3 regions of the Paenibacillus sp. E222 genome follow, and region 2 is predicted to be linked to each of the others. Evidence: predicted binding sites of a transcription regulator. Region 2 holds the regulator's gene; each other region holds the start of a gene.
What was found. The regulator LexA, encoded in region 2, represses DNA repair genes until DNA is damaged. The targets are predictions, from matches to a motif close to CGAACATATGTTCG.

Region 1 (10,061 bases), 830 kb from region 2:
TGAAATCGCCTCTGTTGAAGGAAACCCCGAGCCGGGAGATCTGGTCAACGTAATGAATCACCAAGGTCGCTATCTCGCGACAGGGTACTATAATCCTGCATCTCAAATCACAGTGCGAGTCGTGGCCTATCAACCCTTGGAGTTTGAACAGATGGACACCGCGTTTTTTGCAGCGCGTTTCCGCGATTGCTTACGCCACCGGGAGCGTTTTATCCAGGATGGGGAGGCATACCGTCTTGTTTATGGGGAAGCTGATTTTCTGCCTGGACTGATCGTTGACCGTTTTGGCAGCATCCTTGTTGTTCAATTGCTCACATTGGGGATGGACCGTTGCCGCGAAGCGATTGTACAAGCTCTAATTGAAGTGATGCAGCCGGAAGGCATCTATGAACGCAGTGATGTGTCCATTCGTGAACTCGAAGGCTTGGAGCAGACGAAAGGACCATTGTATGGGGATTGCCCGCGTCATGTCACGGTAACGGAGAACGGATTGCTCATTAAGGTGGATATCGTGGAAGGCCAGAAGACAGGGTACTTCTTCGACCAGCGCGAGAATCGTGCAGCCATCGAACCGCTTATGAAGGGTTGGGGTTACAAGAGCGGTATTACGCTCCAACAGACTGAGCAGGATGGTACGCAGCAGCTGCTTCCTGTGAATAAAAGCGGCAAGGTTGTGACGTTCCCTTATTGGGATGGGGCCACTGTGCTGGAATGTTTCTCCCATACCGGCAGCTTCACATTGAACGCCTGCAAATATGGAGCCAAAAAAGTAACCTGCCTGGATATCTCAGAGCATGCGATTGAAAGTGCACGTACCAACGTAGAACTGAACGGGTTTACAGACCGGGTTGAATTTGTCGTTGCGGATGCATTCCAATACTTGCGTGAGCAGGTGAAAGGCCTCGATGAGCGTAACGTACGTGCACGTGCTGGCGAACAGAAAGTGGATACGTCCAAAGCGCTAGCAGCCGGTGGCAAAACATTTGATGTGGTCATCCTCGACCCACCAGCCTTTGCCAAAACGAAATCAGCAGTCAAAGGCGCATGCCGTGGATATAAGGACATCAATCTGCAAGGAATGAAACTGGTGAATGAGGGCGGGTATTTGGTAACGGCAAGCTGTTCATACCACATGCGTCCGGATCTCTTCCTGGAAACCATTGCGGATGCAGCCGAGGATGCAGGCAAAGTGCTTCGTCTAATCGACTGGAAAGCAGCTGGTAAGGATCACCCACAAATTTTGGGGGTAGACGAAGGTCATTACCTGAAATTTGCCATCTTCGAAGTACGCAGCAAAAAGAATTAATCGAGCGATATCAGTATTGGATCGTTCATCTATTTTGGCAAAGAGGGGCTGTCTCAAAAGGAATTCCACTTCGCTCCATGCGCTAACGAACCTATCACATCTTAACAGGTGGATTATCAACGGTTGCCAGATTTAACGAACCTCAGTCACGCTATTCCGTCATCAAACGGTGTCAAAACATAAAAAATGGATCGAATCGCCGAAATAACGTCTCTGTGATTCGTTAGATCTTAGATCTGGGCTAATGGGAGCGCATAGCGTGTCTCAGGTTCATTAGTACAAAATAACGCTAACAAGGGATGTCCTCTGTCATATTCATGACTTATGGGATATCCCCTTTTTGCTATGCTCATGCAAAAGCTCTCTGGAATTGCCGGATAGTGGCAAACGTATGTTCCGAACCAAGTCAGATATGTTATACTGGGAATTAAAATCTTGTTCGTGATGGTTTGGAGGATTAAACATGTCCGTACGCTTTGTTATTGGCCGGGCAGGCAGCGGCAAGAGTGCGCTGATTACCCGGGAAATCACATCCCTGCTTCAAAAGGAACCACAAGGTAAACCACTGATTCTGCTAGTCCCGGAACAGAGTTCGTTTCGAACCGAACAGTCGCTGGTTTCTTCTGGTGCTATTAAAGGTACCATGCGTGCTGAAGTGCTTGGTTTTCGCCGATTGGCCTATCGGGTCATGCAGGAGGCAGGTGGTTCTGCCCGTATTCCCATTGGAGCTGAAGGCAAAAAAATGCTGCTCTACAAAGTGCTCCAGCGTCGTAAGGAAGAATTGAAGCTGTTTGGAGCATCGGGCAGTCAGCTGGGATTTATAGGAGATTTAAATGATTTATACAGTGAGTTTAAACGTTATGAACTTGACCCTACTTCACTGGAAGAAGGACTTTCCGCAATGAATACTTCCTCTTCTGCACCGATTCTGGGAGACAAGCTGCATGACTTGCTTCTTATATACCGTGACTATGAAAAGGAATTAACCGAACTATATATCGATGATGAAGACACGTTGACTGAACTGACAGAGCGATTGCCGGAGAGTAGGTTGCTGCAAGATGCAGAGATCTGGATCGATGGATTTCAGGGATTTACCCCGCAGGAAATGAGTGTCATTGGAAGACTGATGCTGCAAGCTTCTTCCGTTACAATTGCATTGACGTTGGATCGTGCATACGACCACGGCGCACTTCCAGGAGAATTGGAACTGTTCCATCCCACAGCAAGTGCATACGCACGTCTCAAAGGCATGGCCGAGGATCTGGGTGTCCTTAATGAGACAACGGTGCTTCAACCGGAAGTTTTGCCGAGATATGAGGGCAGTCCTGGACTGGCCCATTTGGAGGCTGGCTTTGATCGCAGAGTTCGCTGGAAGAGTGAGGGGCGTGATGCAGGTGTCCGACTTTACGCTGCTGAGAACCGCCGGGCTGAGATGGAAGGAGCACTTCGTGAGATGCGTCGTCTGGCGCAAGATGAAGGTGCGCGTTATCGAGATATGGCAGTGCTTGTTCGTCAGTTGGATACATATGCCGACATTGCTGAGCCCCTATTCAGGGACTATGGCGTGCCTGTCTTTCTGGATCGGAGAAGAAATGAACTACATCATCCATTATCGGAATTTATTCGTTCAGCACTCGATATCGTTCGCCGTCGCTGGCGTTATGAGGATGTATTTCGCTGTGTAAAAACGGATCTGCTGCTTCCACGAGACGGTTCCATCACGCGTGAAGATATGGACCAGCTTGAAAATTATATATTGGCTTGTGGAATTCACGGATACCGCTGGACAGATGGCAAGCCATGGAAGTATGTACCCAGCCTGTCTCTGGAAGACAACGACCAGGATGTCCGCAGCCGGGGCCGGGAGCAGATGCTGTCCTTAATGGAAAAATGCCGAACGGTGATTGTTGACCCGTTGGGTGCTTTTGAGAAACGAATAAGCAAGGCAAAGACAGCTAAAGACCAATGTGCGGCGCTATATAGACTACTGGAAGATGCCGAGATTCCTTGGAAGCTGGATCAGATGTCTGCAGAAGCCAAGGCCCAGGGTGATCCGGAGCGGTCGAGAGAGCATCGTCAAATGTGGGGTGCCGTCCTAGATCTATTAGATCAGATGGTTGATATGATGGGAGCCGAACGGTTGGATATCGATCTGTTTGCAGGGCTGATGGAGACCGGATTGACCGAACTGAAACTGGGACTCGTTCCTCCAGCGCTTGATCAGGTGTTGGTTGGATCGATGGATCGTACACGTCTTCAGGATATCAAGTACGTATTTATTCTGGGTGCAGTAGATGGTGAACTGCCTGCCGTGCCTCAGGATGATGGTGTATTAACCGAGCAGGAACGGCTGCTGTTAACGGAGAGAGGTTTGGGGCTTGGTCCCGGAGCAACAAGACAAATGCTGGACGAACGCTTTCTGATCTATTCAGCCCTGACCGCGGCGAGCAAGCAGTTATGGATGAGTCATCCCGTTGCAGATGATGAAGGGAAAACATTACTGCCCTCGGAAATTGTACGACATGTACGGAAAATGTTCGGTTTGCATGAGCAGCCATTGCTTGCCCAACCGCCGGTTACGGATGCTGAAGAGGTACACTGGTCTTATGTTAACCATCCTGGTCAGAGCCTCTCTTATCTCATTGGACAATTGCGAAGATGGCGCCGTGGAGAAGATATCCCTGAAATGTGGTGGGCGATCTATAACTGGCATGTCTCTCGGGAGACAAGCAGACCTCAGCTGGAGCAATTGCTTGGATCTGTTTTTTATCGCAATCGGGCGTTACCTCTGCGTACCGCTACGAGCCGTAGATTATATGGTACAGAGGTAAGGACGAGTGTCTCCCGAATGGAGCGGTTTGTGGCGTGTCCTTTCTCCCATTTTGCATCCCATGGGCTGCGGCTGAAAGAGCGCCAGCTGTACCGCTTGCAAGCTCCTGATATTGGACAATTGTTCCATGCTGCCTTGAGTCAGCTTGCCATACGTTTGCGTGAGCAGAATCGCAGTTGGGGCAGTCTGTCTCCGGATGAATGTCGGAAGGAAGCGGAGCACACCGTGGAGCAGATTGCACCACAGCTGCAGGGAGAGATTTTGCTTAGCACGAAACGATATGGTTACATCTTCCGGAAGCTGAAGGATATCGTTAGCCGGGCTTCGGTTATTCTGGGTGAACAGTCCAGACGGGGAAGCTTTGAACCGATTGGGCTGGAGCTTGATTTTGGACCAGGCAAACCGCTGCCACCGCTTCGTTTTGAATTGGAAAATGGCTGTGTGATGGAGATTGTCGGGCGTATCGACCGCGTGGATGTGGCTGAAGGAGAGAACGGCTTACTGCTGCGGGTCATTGATTACAAATCGAGCCAGACCGATCTAAAACTGCATGAAGTGTATTATGGCCTGTCATTACAGATGCTCACGTATCTGGAGGTACTGCTCAGTGCTGCCGAGGAGTGGCTTGGAGAATCGGCGATGCCTGGAGGAACACTCTATTTCCATGTGCATAACCCGTTGCTTCAATCCGCGAATGGCATGACTTCTGAGCAGGCAGGTCAAGAACTGCTGAAACGGTTCAAAATGAAAGGCTTGCTGCTTGCGGACCGGGATGCGATCGCTCAAATGGACAATACCCTTGACAAAGGTTACTCAGCCATTATTCCGGTTGCGCTTAAGGCAGATGGCAGCTTTTATAGCAGTGCCGCTGTAGCTACCCCAGAGCAATGGGATACCTTGCTGGCTTCAGTTCGCAGCAATATACGTGAGATTGGCACACGGATTACCGATGGGGATGTGGCGATTGAACCTTACCGTATCCAGCAGGAGGTTGCATGCACCTTCTGTCCGTACAAGCCAGTCTGTCAATTTGATGAAAACATCGAAGGCAATGAATATAATCTGTTATCCAAACCGGGCAAACAGCAAATCTGGGACATGCTGTCTCATGACAAAGGAGGGGAAACATCATGACGAATATGCCAAAACCGGAGGGAAGCTTCTGGAGTGATGACCAATGGAGTGCCATCTCACAGAGTGGGGAAGACATCCTGGTTGCTGCTGCAGCGGGTTCCGGGAAGACAGCCGTATTGGTTGAACGAATTATTCGTAAGATTGCAGACCCTTCCCGCGGATTCAGCGTAGATCGTTTGCTGGTTGCGACATTTACGAAAGCTGCTGCGGCCGAGATGAAGCAGCGGATACGGGAAGCGCTGGAACGTGCACTTGAAGAGCAGCCTGCCGAAGAACATTTGCGCAAACAACTTTCACTACTTGGGCGGGCATCCATTACGACTCTGCATTCATTCTGTATGGAGGTCATTCGTCGTTATTATCAGCAAATTCCGCTAAACCCGGCTTTCCGGATTCTGAATGAAAATGAAGCCGAGATTATGCGGCAGGAATTGTTGGAGCAGTTGTTTGAAGAAAAGTATGGGGAAGAAGACGAAGGCAGTACATTCCGCGAATTGGTGGATTGGTTCAGTGGGGAACGAAACGATGATGCCATGCATCGACTTGTGCAGCGTTTGTATGATTTCTCACGCAGTCATTCCTGGCCGGATCATTGGCTTGCGGAGATGGCCTCTGCTTTTCAGGTGGAAAGTGTCGAGGCACTTGGGCATTCTGCATGGGTTCAGAGTATTTTGCGTGATGCTGCTCTTGCCCTGAGTGGTGCTGCTGGTCTGCTGCGTCAAGGGATCAGCATATCGATGCAGCCGGAAGGTCCGAAACCTTATGCAGATACATTAAAAGAAGATTTGGCAATGGTCGAAGAGCTTCTGTCAGCTGTTGAGGTCATGCCGTGGGAGAGATTGCCTGAAGTGTTTCAGCCAGCAGCTTTTGGCAAGCTGAAGCCTTGCAAAAAGGACCAGACAGACCCGGGGTTACAAGAACAGGTCAAGGAACTGCGTGAGGCTGCGAAAAAAGCCGTTACCGATTTGAAAGGCTCGTTGTTTGGAAGAAGTGCGTTTTCTTTCTGGCAGGAGCTGGAGCAGGCGGCACCACTAATGCAGGAACTGTCCAAGCTGGTCAGTGCATTTGGAGAGCGATATCGACAGGCCAAGCAGGAACGCGGTCAGGTCGATTTCAGTGACCTGGAGCATTACTGTCTTCATATTTTGCGTCATGAGGATTCAACCCCCGAGCTGTCCATGCCTTCGGATGCAGCAATGGAATATCGGGCACGTTTCGATGAAGTGCTGCTGGATGAATATCAGGATACCAATACAGTGCAGGAAGATATCGTCAGACTGATTTCCAGAGAAAATCCAGGAAACCGATTCATGGTCGGTGATGTGAAACAGAGTATTTACCGTTTTCGTCTGGCTGAACCCGGTCTGTTTCTGAACAAGTATCGTCAATACGCAGCGAATTCGGATATGGGAGTGGACGGAGAGAGAGATTCATTGCATGCAGGAAGACGTATTGATCTTGCACGTAACTTCCGCAGTCGTGCAGAAGTCGTCCATTCGGTCAATATGTTATTCAAGCAGCTCATGAATGAAGGGGTAGCCGAGATTGCCTATGATGAACGAGCGCAGCTCGCTTATGGAGCTACTTTCCCGGAAGAGACGCTTGGAGATGAGGCTTACACACCTGAACTCATGCTGATCGATCGTCAAGGCGGAGGACCTGATCTCACGGAAAGCACGGACGAGAATGGGGATGCGCTGCCTTCTGCTGAGTTGGAAAGTGCCGAGCTCGAAACCGCCCAGCTGGAGGCTCGGGCCATCGCTCGCCGTATTCGTGAAATGGTTGGAGATACGGATAAACCAGCCCTCAACGTTTACGATAAAGCCCTCAAATCCATGCGACCTGCGCGTTATGGAGACATTGTTATTTTGCTGCGTTCTGCCCTGATGTGGGCTCCACTCATGATTGAGGAATTCAGACAGCAGGGTATTCCTGCCGGAGGGGAGCAAAGCAAAGGGTATTTCCAGGCGACGGAAGTGGAAGTGATGTTGTCCTTGCTGCAGATTGTGGATAATCCAAGGCAGGATATCCCGCTTGCTTCCGTGCTTCGTTCGCCGATTGTCGGACTAGATGAAGAGGAACTGGCTCAGATTCGCCTTGGGGACAAGCGACAGTCTTTCTATGATGCTGTTGTTTCAGCTACAGGAGCATTCACTAGTTCGTTGAATGTTTTCGGGCAGCATGGTGAGAAAGTTTCAAATTCGAATTCATCTGCAATCCAGCTGCAATGGCCCGAAGTCTGGTCAGAAATGGAACAGGGGCAGCGGGAGTCGGCAGTATCCGCCGAGGCAGACGCTATCGAAGACATACATGAATCCTCTGTTCAGGCAGATACAGATGAGGTTCTGGATGCCGGTACAGATGCAAGTATGGGTGGACGTATAAGCGATGATGCAGATAAGGAAAACGGTACCAGCACAGAGCTGCAACAAAAGTTAATTCGCTTTATGCGTCAGTTGGAACAGTGGCGGCTTGAAGCGAGACAAGGCAGCCTGAGTGAACTCATTTGGCGTATGTATCGGGAAACGGGTTATCTGGACTGGGTTGGTGGCCTACCTGGAGGCATGCAGCGTCAAAGTAATTTGAAGGCTCTATATGATCGCGCGCGGCAATATGAGGAGGCAACGGCCAATCGTGGATTGTTCCGCTTCCTGACTTATGTGTCCAGACTACGTGAGAATGGGGGAGATCTCGGCACCGTAGCAGGTGGTTCTGGTGAGCAGGATAATGCGGTACGCATCATGACAATTCACCGAAGTAAGGGCTTGGAGTTCCCTATTGTTTTTGTCGGGGGCATATCCAAAATGTTCAATCAGCAGGATCTGAATTCGCCGTTTCTGATGCATAAGGAGCTGGGATTTGGCCCGAGGTTTGTAGATCGTGAGAAGCGGGTTGCCTATCCAACCTTGGCGAATCTGGCGATTCGTCGTCGTGCCCAGTTTGAGCTGCTTGCCGAAGAGATGCGGGTGCTCTATGTGGCCCTGACCCGTCCAAAGGAGAAAATGATTCTCGTTGGTACGGTGAAAGATGTTGTTAAAAAGGCAGTGGCTTGGTCTCAGATTAAGGACAGTCCGGAACGGGTATTGCCTGACTATCTTCTTGCAGCCGGACGTAGCTATCTGGACTGGATCGGTCCATCCTTGATGAGACATCCAGACGCAGCTTTGCTGCGTGCACTTGCGGGAGGCACTGATTCATATGCTGCCTGCCTTGTGGATGATGAATCACGTTGGGGCATTTCCGTCATTTCTGCTGATCAAGTATCCCGGGAAATAGTTGTGGATCAGACACTTGGTGAAGAAGACGGCATGACAGAAGTGCGGAAACATCGAATTGCTGCCCTAAAAGCAGTTCAGCCTGTGGAGCTGTTTCCTTCCTCAACTGAAGAAGAGATGATGGAGGACACACAAGATGCAGCTCCACGAGACATCAGTGAGGAAGATGTATCTACAATAGGTCAGCAAGAGGGTGTACAGCTGCTTCGTGAAGTGGATAAACGGCTTTCTTGGACGTATCCTCATCTAGCAGCAACGCAAGTAGCTGCCAGCACATCGGTTACCGAACTGAAGACATTGCTAGCCATGCAGAATCACCAGTCGTTACAGATGATGGAGAAAGTTGAAGAACAATCTGCGTCGTTCGTGGATTCTGAGGGGTATGAAGTGAAGGATGGAGGTTCGTCCTTTAAATTGCACCTGCGTCGTCCCAAATTCATGGAGGAGAAACAATTGACTGGAGCCGAACGAGGAACGGTGTATCATACGTTGATGCAGCATCTTCCTGTAGATGGTTCACCCGTTGATTCGCAAATCGTTGAGCAGACACTTTTGCGGTTAGTTGAGCTCCAGATTTTGCTCCCTCATCAGGCAGAGGTTATTGAGTCTGATCAACTGGCCGGATTTTTCAATACAGAGCCTGGGACAGAACTGTTGCGTGCGGAGTGGGTGAAACGGGAGATCCCGTTTATTTATGGACTCCCGGCACATCATTCTCCTGCGGAATGGCTCCATAATCTGTTACCAGATGCTGGCATGCAAACGTTGGAGGAAGACAGTAAGATGCAGGCATCACTTGAAAATGAGACCGTGCTGGTACAGGGGATTATTGACTGCCTGTATGAAGTGGATGGCGAGCTTGTTTTGCTCGATTACAAGACAGATCGGGTGTTGGAGCATCGGGGTGGACTGGACAAACTGACGGAAAACTATCGTTTCCAGCTGGAGCTGTATGCCCGGGCTATTGAGGATATTCTGGGTCGGAAGGTCGACCGGAAGTGGTTGTACTTTTTTGATGGCGGACATGCTGTGAAATTATAAAGTGAAATTTAAAACGGCGGGATGAATTTGTATCATCGGATTTTGCATGAGAGAGGGGTTGAACGGACGATGCGTATTTTGCACACAGGGGACTGGCATCTAGGGAAAACGCTGGAGGGACGGAGCCGGCTGCGAGAGCAGGAGGATTTTGTGGATGAGCTTGTCAGGCTCGCGGATGAGCAGCAGGCAGATGCCATATTGATGGCTGGAGACGTGTATGATTCTGTAAATCCGCCTGCATCGGCGGAACAGCTTTTTTATGAGGCTGCGGCGCGTCTGACGGAACAAGGGAGACCTCTTGTGGTGATTGCGGGAAACCATGATCAGCCGGAGCGAGTGGCTTCGGTGACCCCGCTTGTGAACAGACAGGGAATTACACTTGTAGGTATGCCTACTTCAGAAGCAGTTACGATCCATGCCAAGCGAACTGGAGAGACTGCGCAGATTGCTGCATTGCCATATCCCTCGGAAG
Region 2 (10,061 bases):
GTTACAATGTCCTTTAAATACTTAATTTCGGACCAGTGATTAAAGTGGTTTATATTCATTTTAAATTCCTCGCTTCTAAGTTATATTTCTGAGTAACTTAGAAGCGTGATGCGGTAGCCACATTCTTTAGTTTTTTTAGACGACGAATCATCTGAATCATCCTTCCTTAAGATATGAGGGCCATTGTAGCAATGACCTCTTTTTTTGTCAATCCTATTCTCGTAAACATATGCAGTAAGTATCCTGATTCCAAGTATATATCAAGTGTATTTAATGAAGAGAAAATTCAGGAAGAAATAACATAGGCAGAAACCGTGTGTGCTATCGAGAACGATTACTATCTCACGTTGTAGTAGATCAGGGACCGAAACAAAAAGGTAAAGGGAAAGCTGGTATTCGTAGTGTAGGTCTTGGCATCTTAGCATTGAGGTTTTATGTAGACAATAAGAACGAGAATGGTTAATTAAATTTTGATTATATCGTTGAAGCGAAAGTACATATTAATTGTTTCCTCTATTTCAACAGTATCTATATGTTGATAGTTTCATATAATTGCGTTATAATTCATTTATGTTTTTAGAAATTAAATTTTGAACAATTAATTGGAGATGTTAATATGGAACAAGAGAAGCAACTGGTTTCCGCACAGCGGACATTTTTTTATACAGGTCAAACGAAGTCTATTGAGTACCGTATTCGTGCTCTTCAGCAATTAAGACAAGGAATTGAGAAATATCAGCAACGTATTCTTGACGCACTCCGTGCGGATCTAAATAAATCTGAAACAGAGGCTTATGGCTCCGAGATTCGAATTGTGTTGGGTGAACTGGATTTTGCATTGGAACACTTGGAGGAATGGGCAACACCAAAACCTGTGCCTACAAATTCTGCTATACCTGATGGTACAAGCCTAATTTATCCAGAACCTTATGGAGTTGCTCTTATTATTGCACCATGGAACTATCCGTTCCAGCTGGCTTTCGGCCCTCTAATTGGAGCCATTGCTGCGGGTAACTGTGCTATTATTAAGCCGTCTGAATTAACTCCAGCCGTATCACGTCTGACTTATAATTTGATTCATGAGATATTTCCTAGTGAGTACCTGGCAGTTATGGAAGGAGAAGTCGAGACCAGTACAGCATTGCTGAAAGAAAAGTTTGATTATATTTTCTTTACAGGCAGTACAGGTGTTGGCCGCATTGTTATGAAGGCAGCTGCTGAGCATTTGACTCCAGTTACGTTAGAACTAGGGGGTAAGAGCCCAGTCATAGTTCATCAGGATGCGGATTTGAAGCTGGCGGCTCAGCGCATTGTTCGTGGTAAATTTCTGAATGCTGGGCAAACCTGTGTCGCTCCTGACTATTTGCTTGTACATGAGGATGTACATGACAAATTAGTGGAATTGATCGGTGCAGAAATTCAGGACAAATTTGGAGACGATGTGTTGCAAAATGCTGATTTTCCGCACATTGTCAACGCACGTAACTTTGATCGTTTAGCGGTGTTACTCCAAGATGGCAAAGCAGTGATTGGTGGACGATCTGAACGTGATCAGCTGCTCATTGAACCAACAGTACTGGGGGAAGTGGATTGGAAATCCCCAGTGATGCAAGAGGAGATCTTTGGTCCAATTCTTCCTGTGTTTAAGTATACTGATCTTAACCCGATGCTAGATGAGATTGTTCGCCGTCCAAAACCACTGGCATTATATCTCTTCACGCAAGATGAAAATCTGCAGAATCAGGTTCTGAATCAAGTATCTTTTGGTGGTGGTTGTATTAATGACACATTGTCTCATATGACATCACATTATCTTCCATTCGGCGGCGTAGGAGAAAGTGGAATGGGTTCTTACCATGGTCAACAGAGTTTTGATGTGTTCTCTCATCATAAGAGCATTCTTAAACGCAGCGAATAGTTGTTAATGTAGAACAATATAAGTAATATGTAGAAAAAAAGAGGTTGTCCCGTTGAACGGGACAACCTCTTTAAGTATCTTATTGTGAAACAGTGAACAATAAGATACATATTAATGAATATCACGGAAAAGGCCAATGACTTTGCCCAGGATGCTAACGTGTTTCAAACGCAATGGTTCAAAAGTCGAATTTTCCGGTTGAAGACGAATATGATCTTTTTCTTTGTAGAACGTTTTTACCGTTGCTTCATCGTCTTCAGTCATGGCTACTACGATGTCGCCGTTATCCGCAGTTTGCTGCTGACGTACGATAACATAGTCTCCGTTAACAATGCCTGCTTCAACCATACTGTCTCCCACGACCGAAAGCATAAATACTTTCTGATCGCCTACATAATGCGTAGGAAGAGGGAAGTAATCTTCGATATTTTCTGTTGCTGTGATTGGAACCCCTGCAGTAACTTTACCCACGACTGGAATGCGAGCAACGCTGTGAGCAAACTGATGTGAATGCTCTGACTCTTCCTGGCTGAGAAGTTCAATGGCTCTTGGTTTGGTTGGGTCGCGTCTAATCAGACCTTTCTTCTCCAAACGATCCAGATGTCCATGTACTGTAGAGCTGGAAGCCAACCCAACGGCCTCACCAATTTCGCGTACGGAAGGAGGATACCCCTTCAACCGGACTTCATTGCGTATAAACTCCAGAATAGCCTGTTGCCTGCTGGATATCTTCGACATACCGTATCAACCCCATTTTAGTAACGTTTGGGAAAATTATAACATAGAACCTCCGTTCGTACAAACATAAGTTCTAAATAAAATGCCATAAAATCAATGTTTTTTTTGCAAATTAAGATGAAAAATTTCTTTTAGTCTAATCAAATACTGCAAATGACAGTTCCCATACAATAGAAGAAAGATAATGGAATGTAGGATGTTACAAAAAAAAGCGAACAATTGTTCTAAAAAGTTATTGTACAAAACAAGTGTTCGTGTTATATTGATTTTAACGGATAGGAACAAACGTTTGGAGGTCGATATTTAATGAGATATTCTACTTATCAAAGCATTTACGAACCGGTGCATTCAGAAGTGGTTGAAACGAACATAAGGAATTTTAAGAAGGTTTTTGCAAAAGGTAATGTCCCAACATGGGTCTTGAAATTAATAATCGTAAGCTTAATTATACTGGTTGGATGCAGTACAGTATTGACAGTGTTTGCTGGTAATGAAAATGATCTGTTGCCTGGCGGGAAGATAGCAGTTTCACAAGGAGATACACTATGGAGTATATCATTGAATCACAAACCGGAAACAATGGATACACGTATATATATAGAAGCAATTAAGAAAGTCAATCAACTTGGATCAACTTCAATACAAGTGGGGCAAGTCTTAATACTGCCTCAATTCACACAATAAAACTGCATATTCACACGCATTAATGCGTGTCAGCTTGACAAGCTGCCCTTATCATGTCAAAGTTAATATGACTTTGTATTTTTGGAGGGGACAAGCTTGGATATAGATAGTCTGGTAGCACGTATTAATGAATTGGCTCGCAAGCAAAAATCTACTGGATTGACAGAGGAAGAGCTCGCTGAACGTGCCAAGCTTAGAGAAATCTATTTGAATAACATTCGAAGCAATTTCAGACAACAACTGGATTCGATTGAAATCGTAGATGATGAGAACGATCAAGGCCACCAAGGCAAACTCAAACATTAAGGAAACCTAATGATATCATTATGATATTTAGGTTTCTTCCTGTTATCTAGAGGTTGCAAATTATAGGGGGAAATGTTGGTTTACTGTTATGTAAGCCGATACAAAGAACATCTAAGGGGGATTCTCATGTCGCGTTCGTTCGAGAGAACGGTTCGGAAAAATTCTAAGCAGTTGAATCAGCAACGTAAAAAAAGCGGTCAACCGATTTCAGGTACACCAGGTGAGGAAGTATTTAAAGGACGCAGCCTTCTGTTTCCTATTTTTCTGATCGGACTAGCATTCCTGTACCTCTTTATGAGTACATTTCTTGTCAAAGCTCCGATGACCACCTGGGACTGGGTGACCATGTTGCTGTATGTATTTTTGGCAGTCATCTTCATGCTCCGTCGTCCTTATGTCAAAATAGGAAGTAACCGGATTTTGACGACAAAAGGGAACCGTGAGCGTTCAATTGGAGTCGACGATATCGTGAAATTCAGATTTGAGCCAGGCACGGTTGTGATTGAGCATAATGCACGAGGTAAGAGATGGGTATTTACCAAACTACTCAATCGTTATGATACCGATGCAATCACTGAGCGTCTTCTGAAATTCGCCAAAGCACATCAAATCACCGTGGAAACATACGAGAAAAAGTAATTTTGCATAAAGGGGAAGATGACCGAAATGGCGTTAAAAGCGATTTTGTTCGACCTGGATGATACTTTGCTGTGGGATGAGCGCAGTGTTCGAGAAGCCTTTCATGAGACTTGCCTGATCGCTGCTCAAGAGACTGGTGTTAAACCCGAAGAACTTGAAGAAGCTGTTCGTAATGAGGCACGTAATCTGTATGAGTCTTATGAAACTTTTTCGTTTACCAAAATGATTGGGATTAACCCGTTTGAAGGTCTTTGGGCTAACTTCACGGGTGGGGATCAGCCGGAATTTCGCCAGTTGGAGCAGCTTGCACCTGCATATCGTAAAGAGTCATGGCGTCGTGGCTTGTTAAAGCTGGGTGTTGATCGTGAAGATCTGGCGGAACAACTCGCCTCACAATTTGGGGCAGAGCGGAGATCAAGACCCCATGTCTATGAAGAAACGATGGAAACGTTGAGTCATCTACAAGGGAAGTTCAAGCTTTTGCTTTTAACCAACGGCTGTCCTGCTTTACAACAAGAGAAGCTTGATGGCGTTCCTGAATTGGCTCCTTTTTTTGACGAAATTATTATCTCGGGTACATTCGGTAAAGGAAAACCTGATCCTTCGATCTTCGAGCACGCATTGAGTAAGCTGGGAGTGCAACCTGAGGAGAGTTTAATGGTTGGAGATAAGCTTACGACTGATATTCGTGGAGCGTTGTCTGCAGGTATTCAATCTGTTTGGATTAACCGTGAGAACAAAGAGAATACCGAATCGTATGTGCCTGACCATCAAATCAAGCATTTATCCGAATTGGAACGAATCATTGCTGAATTCTCAATTAGTGCATCATAAATCGTTTTTTTCTTGTACTGCTCAAACATTGTTAGGTTTTATGAGATGTATTTTATCCATAAAACCTAACAATGTTTTTTTGTTTTGGGACAGCTTGAACTGAACCGTAATTACGAAATATAAAATTTTTTATTAAAAGTTATTGATATTATAGAACTGCTGATTTAGAATATAACTAACATACTAGTACAACTAGTATGCGAAGAAATGCAGCGGATATCTGTGACTTACTCGAATGAAGTGAAACAGGAGTTATTCGCTCTAATTTTGCTTTCTATTGTAAGCGCTTTAAATAATTTAAGAAAGCCACTTAATTCAGTAAAAACAACAGGTAGTGGTTAGTAACAAAATGATGGTAAGCATCTTAACCGATATGTATCTCTAGTGATTGCCAGAATTGATACCGCTTACATTATTGATTTTGTAGTGGGGGTGAAGTTCATCTAAATACTTGTCTTCTACAAAAGGAAGAGATGATAAGACTTGACCGAAAACGCTTTTAGTTTATCAAGCTAAGGATCGGAGTGAAATAATATATGGAGTCTGAAACCGCTAAAACTACACTAACGATGATATCTTTACGTAAAGAAAGCAGGTTAAGAACGGCTGCAGCTCTGCTTCGCAAAGATTGGCAGCTGTACTCGCTGTTAATTCTTCCAATTATCTATCTTATTATTTTCAAATACGGGCCAATGCTTGGTAATGTAATCGCCTTTAGACGATTTGTACCGGGAGGCAGTATTTTTGGAGAGACGTGGGTTGGATTCAGGTATTTTCAGATGTTCATTCAAGATCCAACCTTTTGGAAAGTATTTGGAAACACACTTATGCTCGGTGGACTTGCGTTACTTTTCACCTTCCCAGTTCCGATCATTTTTGCATTGCTGCTGAATGAGGTGAAAAGCAACCGCTTCAAAAAGTTTGTGCAGACCGCATCGTATCTTCCGCACTTCTTGTCCATCGTCATCGTTGCCGGAATGATTCTGCAATTAACGGCAGTTAATGGCTCAATTAACGGAATGGTATCATTTTTTACCGGAGACAGCATTCCTTTCATGCAGCGAGCCGAATGGTTCAGAACAATCTATATCACTTCTGAGGTTTGGCAAGGAATGGGGTGGGGAGCCATTCTATATTTGGCTGCATTGACAACCATTGATGATTCTTTGTATGAGGCTGCGCGGATTGATGGTGCGAACCGTTGGAAGCAGACCCTCCATATAACCATACCGGGTATTCTCCCAACGATCGTTACATTGCTGATTTTGAACATGGGTAATTTCCTTGCGGTTGGATTTGAGAAAATCTTGCTCCTTTACAATCCGCTGATCTACGAGACATCTGACGTGATTTCTACTTATCTGTACCGGGTAGGTTTGCAGTCGAGCAATTTCAGCTATGCTACCGCCATTGGGTTGTTCGAATCCATTATTGGGCTGATCCTGGTATTCTCGGTTAATGCAATTTCACGCAGGCTGACACAACGAAGCTTGTGGTAAAGGAGGAGCAATATGCTGGAGTCAAAATCATACAAAGTATTTAAAGTGTTCAATGCCATCTTTTTGCTGCTTGTGGTGTTCATCACGCTCTATCCGTTTCTGAATGTTGTGGCCCAATCCTTCAGTAGCGAGGCTTATATTAATTCAGGCAAGGTGAGCATTATCCCAAGAGGATTTAATGTTGAAACCTACAAGACGATCTCTCGTGACAGCATGTTCTGGACCAACTATAAAAACACAATTATATATACGGTTGTAGGTACTTTAATTTCCATGTTCATGACGACGATTTTCGCTTATGCCTTGTCCAAGAAAAGATTAATGGGACGAAAGTTTTTGACGATGTTTGCAGTTTTCACGATGTTTTTCAGTGGCGGCTTGATTCCTAACTATGTCTTGATTAACTCTCTAGGCTTCAATAATACGATGTGGGCACTGGTTGTGCCTGGTGCAATCAGCATTTATAACATGTTAATTATGAAATCATTTTTCGAAAACATGCCTGAGGAGCTTGAGGAAGCGGCAGCAATCGACGGTTTGAATACGTACGGCATTTTGTTGCGGATCATTCTACCGCTGAGTAAAGCTGTCATGGCAACGATGGTTCTGTTTTACGCTGTAGGACACTGGAATTCATGGTTTCCCGCATTTCTGTATCTCGACAAAAAGGAACTGTTCCCAGTAACAATCTACTTGCGTAATATGATCGCCGGCGCGACTGGTGGGGCTTCCGCGGGAGCATCAGCAGATAATTTGACTCAGATCGCTGCGAATATTAAATCGGTCACCATGGTACTTACCATTCTTCCTATTCTGACCATCTATCCTTTCGTCCAAAGATATTTTGTAACCGGTATCATGTTGGGATCTGTTAAGCAGTAAAACAGTAATCCTAAAACGATATAGTTCAACATCTTGATTGTAAGCCAATCTAAACCACATGCAGGGGGAGAATTGAATGAAACAGAGACCACGTAAGCTGGTAGGCAAGATGGTATTGGCAACAATGATGAGTGTCGTTCTGGCAGCATGTAGCAGCGGAGCTGGTGGAGACAAAGTCGAACCAGAATCCAAGGGAGCCATGGAATCCTATGGTGTAGGGCAGACCTTTAAAGCCACTGAACCGTTTAATCTATCTATTCTGTACAGTGACCAGCCTGCATACCCGTACAAGAAAGATTGGCTCCTGTTCCAAAAAATCTCGGAAAAAACCGGAGTTACGCTTGATCCTACCATCGTACCGATGAGTGACTATCCCCAGAAAAGATCTCTTTTGATCAGCTCTGGAGATGCTCCACTGGTTATTCCGAAAACCTATCCAGGTGAAGAAGCGGCTTTTGTATCCTCGGGTGCGATTTTGCCAGTGAGTGACTATGTTGATTTGATGCCTAATTTCAAGGATAAAATAGAGAAATGGGGACTTGAGGATGAGCTGGAGGGCCTTCGACAAGAAGATGGGAAATATTATGTACTTCCAGGTTTACACGAAGAGGTATGGCCAGACTATACGCTTATTGTGAGAACTGATATTTTTGAGAAAAATAACATTGCCATTCCGAAGACATGGGATGAATTGTATGAGGCTGCCAAAAAGCTGAAAGAAATTTATCCGGATTCCATTCCATTCTCTGATCGATTCAAGTTCAATAGTACGCTGGGTATTGCAGCTATTGGTTTTGGGACAAAAGCTGGATGGGGATTCGGTAATGGTCTGACATATCAGGCAGACAAGGATGAATTTGTATACACGGCTACAACACCGGAATATAAAGATATGTTAACTTACTTCAACAAGCTTGTATCGGAAGGACTTCTGGATAAGGAAAGCTTCACGCAAGACGATGATCAGGCTACACAAAAATTCGTTTCTGGTAAATCATTCATGATCAATGGTAACTCACAAACGTTAGTACTGCACCGTAATGACATGAATAAAACATTGGGAGAAGGGAATTTCTCCATCGCCAAAATTACGGTCCCTGGTGGTCCAAAAGGCCAACTGATGTCTGGCTCCAGACTTGAAAACGGTGTCATGATTTCCGGGAAAATTAAAGACAGCGAAAACTTTAAAGCAACCATGCAATTTATTGACTGGTTATATTATAGTGATGAAGGTCAGGAATTTGCTAAATGGGGTGTTGAAGGCGAAACCTTCACCAAAAAGGACGGCGTTCGTAAACTGGCAGAAGACGTGAATTATAACGGATTGAATCCGAAGGGCACGAAAGATTTGCGTATAGATTACGGCTTCTCTGGTGGTGTGTTTGCATATGGAGGCACGACAGATTTGCTGCAATCCATGTTTAGTGAGGAAGAACTGAAATTCCAACAAGACATGAAAGATACAAAAGAAGTGATTCCTGCAGAGCCACCAATTCCTTACTCGGATATCGATCGTGAACAAGTCACGCTGCTCAGTACACCACTCAAGGATTTTTCGGATCAAAATACACTTAAATTCATTTTGGGAGAACGCAAACTTACCGAGTTTGATGCATTTGTAAAAGAATTGGAAAGCCAAGGATTGTCTCAATATATGCAGCTTGCCAACGACACGTATAAGAAGTACAAAGAAAACAAGCAACAGTAGTTCTGAATTGAAATTTGCCCATTGCCGTTTCACTGAGGGAATTTTAGTGGAGCGGCAAATTGTGCTAAGATGGATGAATACGGCTGAGAGGAAGAGGTTACGGAATGTCACTTAATCAAAAGATTAGAGGTTCGACCCGGGATTATTCATACAATCTGATAAAGGAACGAATTCTGCACCTTGAACTTGAGCCTGGTACCAAGATTTCCGAGAAGGAAATTGCCGATGAATTGCAAGTAAGCAGAACGCCAGTACGTGAAGCATTCATGAAGCTTGCCGAAGAAGAATTACTGGATATCATTCCACAGAGTGGAACCATCGTGTCCCATATTAATCTGGAGCATGTTGAAGAAGGCAGGTTTATGAGAGAGAAGATGGAGAAGGAAATTGTTACTCTGGCTTGTACTTCTTTTCCGGAAGAATTCAGATTCAGACTTGAAACCAATATTGCCATGCAGGAAGTATGTATAGGAAAAAATAACTTCTATCGGCTTTTTGAACTGGATGAAGAGTTTCATCAAATATTGTTTCAAGGCACAGGAAAAATGAGAAGTTGGAAAATGCTGCAGCAGCTCAATATTCCCTTTAATCGCCTTCGTTTGTTACGCCTGTCTGAAGATTCCGATGCAGAGGTTATTATTTCACAACACAAAGAAATATACCGACTCATCACGGAACGTGAAACCGAGCGAGCTGTTAAGGTTATGGAAGCTCATCTCAGACTCGTTGTTGTTGAACAAGAGAAGATGAAGGCCAAATATCCGCATTATTTTATATAAAACATCAAATGTTGTATACTTTCTCCATATGCAGAAACCCCTGTTCGAAATGAACAGGGGTTTGTTGAGCAAAT
Region 3 (10,061 bases), 480 kb from region 2:
TGGACTCAACCTGCTGACAAGCCTCGTATAACTGGTCGAAAATGGAAGTTCATGTGAGCAGCGCATAATCCTGCGCTCAGTTCATGTCCCTCATTTAACAGGGGATCATCTGAAATGAACGTAGGAAGAGCCCCTTTTCCCGGCAAACGGCATGATCCATACCTCTAATCATCTGAAATCAACTTTAAAAATATTTAAAATAGAAGAGCCTCGCGTGATCAGCTCACAGGCTGCTCAGGTTGAAACGCCAAATACCCCCGATAGCAAGCTGCGCAAGCAGTCTTTGCTACCGAGGGTTAATGAACGAGCCCATATGTTTCCTATATAACATGTCCCTTACTTTAAAATACGCCTTAACTAAACCATCCAGTGCTTAATATGGATCTGCTTCATGACTTCGCTTGGCGGCCTGTTCCACTGTGGGCTCATGCTTGGGCTGAACCGTAGCACTGTCATCCGTTGAGACGGAGGATAATCCTTCCGCTACCCGGCGCCCATAATCAGCATCCGCCTGTGTGAAATGGGAGATCATGCGCTCGCGGATATCCGGTTTGCATGTGGCTAAAGCATCTACCAGGTTGCTGATCAGCTCGTCTCGCTCCCAATCTTCAAACGAACGGTAGGTATCCCCGGCTTGTCCGAAATCATTCGTACGTTCGATCTTCTCACGCACTAGCCTGCCCTCCACCAACGGTTCATGTTCCGGGCCGCGTGGTGTAGCTTCTTTTAATCCACCAAGGGAGGATGGCTCGTAGTTCACATGCGGATTCTGACCCGGTGCACGATCCACCTGATATTGCATCTGCCCGCCGCTCTGATTGGTGGCTACCCGCTTTTTCGGTGCATTGACGGGCAGTTGCAGATAGTTGGCCCCCACTCGGTGACGCTGGGTATCCGAGTAGGAGAAGGTGCGGCCTTGCAGCAGTTTGTCATCTGAGAAATCCAGTCCATCCACCAGCACTCCTGTGCCAAACGCTGCTTGTTCCACTTCATTGAAGTAGTCTTCGGGATTGCGGTTTAGGGTCATTTTCCCAACGGGTAAAAACGGAAACTGCTCTGGCGGCCACAGCTTGGTCGGGTCCAGCGGATCAAAATCCAATTCGGGATGCTCGCCATCCTCCATAACCTGAACGCACAACTCCCATTCCGGGTAGTCCCCTTGTTCAATGGCGTGATACAGGTCCAGTGTAGCATGGTTAAAGTTCTGCCCCTGAATATCGCTGGCGTCCTTCTGGAGCAGGTTGTGTATGCCTTGATTGAGCGGTTCCCAATGATATTTAATGAGCACGCCTGTGCCTTCCTGATTTACCCATTTGTATGTATTGACGCCTGACCCCTGCATTTGTCGATAGTTGGCCGGAATTCCCCAAGGGGAGAAGAGAAACGTAATCATATGGGTCGCTTCTGGACTAAGCGAAACAAAATCGAAGAACCGTTCCATATCCTGTGCATTGGTCAACGGGTCTGGCTTGAAGGCATGCACCATATCCGGGAATTTGAGCGGGTCACGAATGAAAAAGATTTTCAGATTGTTGCCCACCAGATCCCAGTTGCCGTCCTCGGTATAGAATTTCACAGCAAATCCGCGCGGGTCCCGAAGCGTCTCTGGTGAATGTCCACCGTGAATAACCGTAGAGAAGCGAACAAATACGGGCGTTTCTTTGCCTTTTTCCTGAAACAGACGTGCGCGTGTATACTTCGATACCGGTTCATCCCCGGCCGTTCCATACGCCTGAAATACGCCATGAGCGCCAGCGCCGCGGGCATGGACTACCCGTTCCGGAATACGTTCGCGGTCAAAATGGGTGATCTTTTCGAGAAAGTGATAATTCTCCAGTGTAGTCGGTCCCCGGCTGCCGACGGTTCGAACATTCTGATTGTCCGTGATGGGATGGCCTTGCCGATCCGTTAATGTCTCAGGTGCCTTGTCTGAGGAATACTCAGGTTGTGAAGACTGATGATTCATGGAGCACCGCCTTTCCTTTTGATGGATTCGAATATATATTTTCCCTGCAAGTCGGTTCTATACATCGTTTTCATTAAAAAAAACTTGTCACCCGCCTCATGGCGTGGGATAATTAACTTTTGCCCAGCGGCCTTTTTTGAACGGAAAATGAAATTTGGACCGCTTGTCTAAGAATGGAGGCTGACCTAGGATTGTCTACACAACGTTATCCTTTTGCATATGATCCGGCAGAGCCCTTTGTATCCCGTCTAGGGGAATGGGTTGCCGATGTTTTTTACGATATTTTGCCAGAGTCCGGCTTCGAGGTACGGGATGAACAGATTTTTATGGCGTACCAGCTCGAACGGGCCTATGGAGATAAAAAGACCATTATGGCTGAGGCTGGTGTGGGAACAGGCAAGACGTTAGTTTATCTGCTCTACGCGGTCTGTTATGCACGTTATACGGGTAAACCGGCGGTGATTGCCTGTGCCGATGAATCTTTGATTGAACAGTTGGTGAAACCGGGCGGAGATATTGCGAAGCTGGCTGCACATCTGGACTTGGAAGTGGACGCACGTCTGGGCAAGTCACCTGACCAATACGTCTGTCTGAACAAATTAAGTGCGATGAGATTTGCGGATGAGGATGCGCCTGTTATTGAAGAAGTGCATGAGAGCCTTCCGGATTTTGTGAATACGCCGGGTACGCTTCAGGCCTTCCATCCGTATGGTGACCGCAAACAGTATCCACATCTGAATGATCGCCAGTGGAACAAAATTAACTGGGACCCTTTTCAAGACTGCTTCGTTTGTCCCAAACGTCAACGCTGCGGTCTGACGCTGTCTCGTGACCATTACCGCCGTTCCAAGGACATCATCATCTGTTCCCATGATTACTACATGGAGCATGTGTGGACCTATGAAGCGCGCAAACGCGAGGGACAATTGCCACTGCTGCCTGATCACAGCTCGGTTGTATTTGACGAAGGACATTTGCTGGAAGAAGCGGCCCTGAACGCACTGAGCTACAAACTGAAACACCGCATCTTCGAGGAACTGGTGACTCGTCTGCTTGAAGGCGAGATTCGTGAATCCCTCGCGGAGCGTGTGGATGAAGCGATTGAGAGCAGTGAACGATTGTTTGCGCTGCTGGATACGTATACGGTAGCCATTCCCGGATCGGAACGGAAAGAAGTGCGGGTAGAACCGCCGCTGCTGCGTGAGATTGAACGTCTGACCAGCGTCTTGGATGCGATTGGCGAAGAATTGGTATTTGAGAGCGGATTGTTCTCGCTGGATGGCTATCAGATGCGTGTCGTGGAAGAACATCTGGACATGATTCAGTCTGCCCTTGCGCTGTTCCGTAAGGAAGATGGGTATATCTGCTGGGCTGAAGAGAGCGAAGACGAGACAACCTTATCGATCATGCCGCGTACCGTGAAGGAAATTCTGAACGAGCGTGTGTTCAATACAGGCATTCCAATTGTCTTCTCATCCGCAACGTTATCTGTGGACAGTTCATTCCGTTATGTGGCAGACAGTCTGGGGATTGATGATTTTGTATCGTTCTCGGTGGCTTCTCCATATGATTACGCGGACAAAATGCAGATGAAGATTACCGATGAAACCGTACCTGGTCACCCGGAAAATGAAAATCGGTTGCGTGACGCCGTGACGCTGCTTCAGGAGAGTGGGGGTCGTGCCCTGATTCTGTTCCGTACGATGGAAGAGCTGCGTGCATTCAAGCAGGACATCGTTCATGTGCCTGAGGCTCAAGGGTTACGCTTTATGTATGAAGGAGATCGGGAGATTAGTGACCTGATCGCGGCGTTCCAGCAGGATGAGGAAAGTGTGCTGTGCTCCGTCAATCTGTGGGAAGGACTGGATGTTCCAGGACCGTCATTATCCAATGTCATGATCTGGTCGCTCCCGTATCCACCACAGGACCCTGTATTCAATGCAAAACGCACAGCGTCAGCTGCACCTTATGAAGAGATCGATCTTCCGTATATGCTCTTGCGTGTGAAGCAAGGTCTCGGACGTCTGATTCGGACAAGCACGGATTCCGGTTCTGCGGTCATTCTCGATGAATCGCTGCATACGAAAAAGGAAGCCAAAGACCGCATTGCGGCTCTGCTTCCCGAAGGTGTAGAATGGACAACCCTGACACACTAATGACTGAATTCTAAATCATACAAAATCGTACTAAATCCTACATGTACATTGGATTATACGTTCTAACCGGGCCGAAATGGCTCCCATCAGAAAAAAGCTCTTGTTCTCTGCGGATGCACCATCCGTATGTGAGCAAGAGCTTATTTTTTATTGTGATGGTTCCTGCAATGTACTTCTATTCTCTTTTTTTGAGGAATTTACCCTCACTCCACATCGCTCCAACATTCTAACGAATCTACCGCACTTTATTAGGGTGATAATGAAGAGATGTAAATTCTAACGAATCTCAGTAACGTTATTCCGACCGAAAATGGCTTTCAACCTGGAAATCGACCCGAATATGGAAAAATAACGTCGCTATGATTCGTTACACGTCAGACCTGCGCAAATAGGAGTGAATAGCGTGTCTCAGGTTCATTAGAAGCAATGAGCGCTAAATGAACACTACATGAGTGAGTACTAAATGAATGCTCATAAGGGGAGGGCCTCTGTCAAGCTTATAACTTATGGGTTCATGACTTTTGGGACATGGAAGCCCCTTTTTGATGTGTACAGATTTATGCTGTGTTAAAAAATACCCATACTCAAATACCGTTCCCCGGTATCAGGCGCAATGCAGAGCACCCGGTGCCCCGGCCCCAGTTCCTTCGCGATGCGAAGGGAGGCCCACACCGAAGCACCAGAGGAAGGGCCGAGCAGCAGCCCTTCCCGGGCAGCAAGCTGCCGCATCGTATCCAGTGCATCCTCATCGGACACTTGGATTATGGCATCCCACACGTCGGTATTCAGAATGTCCGGAATGAACCCCGGACTTGTACCGACGAGCTTGTGGGGTCCGGGCTCGCCGCCGGACAGCACAGGTGAACCTTTTGGCTCTACCGCATAGATACGAATGTCCGGCAGCTGCTTGCGCAGTTCTTCTCCCGTTCCGGTGATCGTACCGCCTGTTCCCGCCGTGGCGATAAAGGCGTCCAGCTTGCCTTCCATCTGCTGCATAATTTCGGGAGCCGTGGTGATCCGGTGAATATCCGGGTTTGCCTGATTCTCGAATTGTTGGGGAATGAAGCTTCCCGGAATGTCGGCCTGGAGCTCTTTGGCCTTGCGAATCGCGCCAGGCATCCGTTCCGCAGCAGGGGTAAGTACGACTTCTGCGCCATAGGCTTTCAGGATGTTGATGCGTTCCTTAGACATGTTGTCCGGCATGATCAGAATAGCCTTATATCCTTTGGCAGCAGCATTCATCGCCAGACCGATGCCAGTATTGCCGCTGGTTGGTTCGATAATGGTTGCGCCGGGAAGCAGCAGGCCTGCCCGTTCAGCCTGAACGATCAGGTTATAGGCGGCACGGTCTTTGACGCTTCCGCTGGGATTGAAATATTCCAGCTTGACGTATACGTCAGCGGAATCACTGCCTGTAAGTCTGTTCAGTCTGACGGCAGGTGTCTGGCCGATCAGTTCGGTAACATCTGCGGCAATGCCTGTATGTGCGGGTGGTTGATTTTTAATTAAATGCAAATTCAAGTCCATGAAGTACAACTCCTTGATTGATAAGACGTTAAAAGCAATTCCAATGAACAAGACTGTCCGCCATTAATGGCAGGCAGGCTTGTTTGCTTATAGAATCCATTTTCATTGCTAGTCTGAACGGAATGTCCAGACAAGTCTATTCTATCTTAATGAACGCACCCTCCCGGGGTCAACCTGTTTCGATTAGGCAGAAGGGTGGGGAGTCTGAGAAGTAAGCGAACGAAGTGGACTAAGAAATGTGAATTCAAACGATAACGGGTACATTAAGCAGATGAATCAGCTATAACGGCTGGGTCAAATCCATATCCAGATGCCGACTAAGCTCTTTTTTGACTTCATTCCGCGCAAACGTCCACAGCATATAGAACCGCTGCAAATATCCTCTGCACAGATACTGGGTCTCGATTCCATCGACTTGCCGCTTCTCCTCCAGAACCTTGACACCACGAGTTCTCATCTGTTTGCGAAGCGTCAGCATTTCCTTGAGTACATCATTCTGAATGCGGGTTAGAGACAGAATGTAGACCTCTGGCATTTTCAGCTGCAACGTATCCAGTGTGCGAATATCCCGTTCAAGCACATCCAGCAGCAGGGTGCGTACAACCATGCTTTTAATCAATCGGTGGTCTTCATCCGCAGGGGATGGGGCGGAAGGGGATGATGACATACTTTCACTTCCTTAACCTTGAATTCGGACATGTTCTTATTTACAGAACGTATGTTCTTATATTATAATCAATATATGCAATGATGATACACAATACAACCGAGAAATATTGGAAGCAGTCCATAAGCGATTTATGCTGAGATTTGAGGAGGTGAAATAGGGACAAGCCTTCTCCAAAATAAGGTATAATTTTTGGGTTTTGCAGGAAACCTAAGGGCATAAAGAAATCGACTTAATGCATCAGAGGAAGAGATGAAGAGCTAGAGCGCTTTTAGACCGTTGGTACTAGCGAAGGTTATGAAGGAATGCGAAAGTGTTGCAACAAAAAAGCCCCTGCCTTGGGTGGCGGGGCTAGATGATCTGCCGAACCAGACGGCAGAGTTGTATATGAGCATGAAGCGGTTAAGCCAGATACTGAGGCTTCTCATAAAGAGCCTCTTTTTCCAGAATCACTTTGTAAGGTCTTTCCTTACCCTTCAGCGAAGGGCCAATCGTAGTCAGCGGTACGGCCGGTTTGTGGAAACGATCTTCTTCCTTGGGTTCCGGAACCGGTCGTGATGATTCGGGCGCAGAACTGAGGCGTACTTTTTTGTCGCTGCCCCAGCGCTTGCTTATTTTTTTCGTTTCCGGTTTCATTCCGGTTCGCCTCCTAACAAATCGTTGATGGCGTTAAACAGATGACGGTTCTCCAAATCCATCTGCTGAAATATCGCCTCATCCGCTTCAATATGTCCAATAATATGAACTGTGATTACATACCTCTTGGCTACAGGATAGCATAGCAGATACTCTTTCTCAAGGTAGTCGTCGTAGAGATTGATCTTGATTTTGTTCTCCAGGTAAGAATCAATAACCAGAATTCGCTTCGGATCATCGGGCGGTTTGTCGTCGTTGGCGGACAAGTTATATTTTCTCCCCGGTTCCCCAACATTACCACATAATTGTTCAATATGACCACTGTCATCTGTACGGTATATGGCAGTCCCGCGCACGGCAAATGGAGGAAGGGAGACAAATGCACTTCGAAGTGCATCGCTCATTCGCTCCAGCATAACTGCATCTGCTTTGCGGGTACGCAGTAACTCCCTGAAGAATCGCAGCAGCTTGAGCAACTGCAACCGGGCTTCGCCCTCAGACCTTTTGTGTTTCTCAATGATTTGTTCCACTTCGGGATCGCTCCATCGTCCCTGTTCTTCGATGCTGTCGGCGATTTTGGAACAGGCCACCGAGACGGCTGGCGCCCATTTCCCATCTGAACGAATTTCGTAAACCAGCGGATTTAAACCTAGTAGATCGGTGGGCATCCGCAGCCCTTCAACTTTTGTGGCATCCTTGATGTCCGTAATATCTTCAGGGAGAATGAAAAAAATACGCTTTCGTCCTAGCCGACCCATAAACAAACCCATTTCCAGCATTGTATTATCACGGACAGAGGCATAGTACTTCCCGCGAATTTTAGATATATCATCCGGATGAAAAATAAAAATGGCAAAGTCAGTCGTACGCACTTCTGTTTCCAGATCGTCCATGGTATAACTGCTTGGATTAAAAACTCCGGAGTACCAAGGGGTAACTTCGGCCGAGAAACGCAAGTTTTCGTGTACTGCGGCTGCAATCGGCTTCGCTTCCAGCGAGCAGCCAATAAAGACTCTTGGCTTTAACGTTTTCATCAATCCGCCTCGCTTAAACGGTAGTGGGAATCAATTGTTATATTATACCATAAACAGCAGAGTAAGTCTGGAAACGTTTATCTGGACCAAGAAAGCCGATTACATCTGCTATAGTGTATGTGCAAGAGGGGAATGATTCCTTTAAAATCCGCGGAAAAATAAAAAATGGACCCAAATTGTCACAGTTGGGTGACTGGACAGTTATATTTGGAAGCTTCAGTCATAGAATGAAGGAGCAGGTAGCACCATTAGGTAGAGAAGCTTGTCCTGGTGTGGCTGTTTGACGGCTCAAGCAGGCCAGAGTGCGCTTTTTGCGCATTTTTGAAGGATCTGCTGTTTCGACCCAATCACATCGGTGTTATATAATAGAAGAACAAGCAAGTTAGCTTAGATTTTTAAACTGAATTGAACATTACACATGTCTATATAAGGTGAACTAAATTTTTACACGAGAACGTAGAGTGCAGAACCCGTCTGGAGAAGCGAAGCGCTCGCCTAAAAGCTTTCTGAAAGAAAGCTGCTTCGAAAGCATAAGCTATTCAACGAATTTTCTCCTTTGGAAAAGGGAATCAAAAAATCCGGGGATAACAGCGATCGAAAGAGGGTACTGCAATCGAAGTGGTTAAGTGTAAAGTTTATATGGTCTTATGCAAGGTGTAATATTCATCAGTTTAATTGGCACAGCTAACCACCAACAGATAGAAAGGATCAGGATACCATGAGTTCCCGAAGGATAATCTCCCCAAGGACGATCTGGAAACGTTACGATCTCTCTTACACTTAGCGCCCCTTGTAGAGTACATCACCGTAAAGAAAAAAAACGGCTGACTCTGCGAAAGAGGGGATTGGAATGAATACTATTCGAAGGACAAATACGATGATTTCTTCCAGGCTTGCCTTTTGCAGGGTACGGTCGGTGCAAACCAACCTTTACAAACTGCGAGGGAACCTGAATGAAGAGAACATCGTTAACCTTACAACAAGTTAAGACAGAGGCGGGAAAGTTCGCCATTATGCTGCTCGGAACATTTATTTTGGCATTTGCCTACTATCACATTAATTTTCAGAATCATTTATCGGAGGGCGGATTTGTCGGTCTGGCCCTGCTTGGAAAGTACGCGACAGGCTTATCACCTGCGATCGGTATGCTGCTGCTGGATATTCCAGTCATGATTCTGGCCTGGTTCATCAAGGGCTGGAAGTTCATGATTCAGGCGCTGCTGGGTGTGGCCGCATTCTCATTGTTCTATGACGGGTTTGAGCGGTACTCCACCCTGGTCATTCCGTTTCACGGTAATCTGTGGATTCCGGCAGTCCTGTCCGGTGTTATCACGGGCGTGGGAGCTGGTATGGTGCTTCGATTCGGAGGCGCGACAGGTGGAGATGACATTCTGGCGGTGCTCATTAGCCGTTGGAAGGGCTGGAAGCTGGGAACGGTTTTCTTTGTCAGCGATGCGTTTGTACTCGGATTGTCGCTTTTCTTTCTACCGGTAAAAGAAACTTTATATACCATTCTGGCCGTATGGATTGCCAGTAAAGTCATTACGTACATGGTCAGTTTCCCGGCTCGCCGGACAGTTACGACCTCAGCTGTGAAGCTGCCTGTATCGACTGCAGCCAAAGTAGTCAGCGGTGCCTCACAACGAGCTCCGGTGGCTAGAGGGGTTTCGCATTAAACGTAAAGATCCCCCTATTCGTAATGAATGTTGTTCGAGTAAGGTGGGCTTGCCTCATACCAAACACAAAGCCCTTTTGCATGCTTGATGGGAATTATTCCATTAGCGGCGAAAGGGCTTTTTTGCTTGCCTTAAGTAAAAAATTGACGTGTACATTTACGATATATCCTATTTTAGAACAGATTTACTCAAGTTTTAGAACAGATCACTCAAGGCTTGATGGAAGAGGCAATTTGTCCATCTTCATTATGGATAATAGCTCGAATGTTCTGTTTTTCACTCTTTTCTTTGGCAGCATCTACAGCCTCTGCTTTGGTTCGGAACGTAGCCAGAGATTTGGATTGACCTTCTTCCTTGATGGCCCAGCCTGAATCGGTAGGAACGACATGAATATTATCA

Region 1: the regulator LexA is predicted to act here: its motif matches at 1,691-1,704, upstream of addB (helicase-exonuclease AddAB subunit AddB).
Region 3: the regulator LexA is predicted to act here: its motif matches at 6,361-6,374, upstream of HW560_RS16595 (YhjD family protein).

What each region holds. Positions count from the first base shown of each region.
Region 1 covers NZ_CP058552.1:3,341,740-3,351,800, forward strand. Annotated here, with positions in the region: gene HW560_RS14925 (class I SAM-dependent rRNA methyltransferase) at 1-1,306, shown strand, start outside; gene addB (helicase-exonuclease AddAB subunit AddB) at 1,770-5,273, shown strand; gene addA (helicase-exonuclease AddAB subunit AddA) at 5,270-9,589, shown strand; gene HW560_RS14940 (exonuclease SbcCD subunit D) at 9,659-10,061, shown strand, end outside.
Region 2 covers NZ_CP058552.1:4,169,199-4,179,259, forward strand. Annotated here, with positions in the region: gene HW560_RS18885 (CatB-related O-acetyltransferase) at 1-59, opposite strand, end outside; gene HW560_RS18890 (aldehyde dehydrogenase) at 617-1,918, shown strand; gene lexA (transcriptional repressor LexA) at 2,030-2,656, opposite strand; gene HW560_RS18900 (LysM peptidoglycan-binding domain-containing protein) at 2,963-3,340, shown strand; gene HW560_RS18905 (DUF896 domain-containing protein) at 3,437-3,646, shown strand; gene HW560_RS18910 (hypothetical protein) at 3,773-4,285, shown strand; gene HW560_RS18915 (HAD family hydrolase) at 4,313-5,119, shown strand; gene HW560_RS18920 (ABC transporter permease) at 5,689-6,618, shown strand; gene HW560_RS18925 (carbohydrate ABC transporter permease) at 6,631-7,500, shown strand; gene HW560_RS18930 (ABC transporter substrate-binding protein) at 7,577-9,208, shown strand; gene HW560_RS18935 (GntR family transcriptional regulator) at 9,313-9,987, shown strand.
Region 3 covers NZ_CP058552.1:3,687,236-3,697,296, forward strand. Annotated here, with positions in the region: partial or broken gene HW560_RS16580 (catalase) at 467-1,966, opposite strand; gene HW560_RS16585 (ATP-dependent DNA helicase) at 2,140-4,122, shown strand; gene cysK (cysteine synthase A) at 4,690-5,649, opposite strand; gene HW560_RS16595 (YhjD family protein) at 5,930-6,316, opposite strand; gene HW560_RS16600 (hypothetical protein) at 6,719-6,952, opposite strand; gene HW560_RS16605 (nucleotide-binding protein) at 6,949-7,986, opposite strand; gene HW560_RS16610 (YitT family protein) at 8,940-9,662, shown strand; gene HW560_RS16615 (DUF2188 domain-containing protein) at 9,872-10,061, opposite strand, start outside.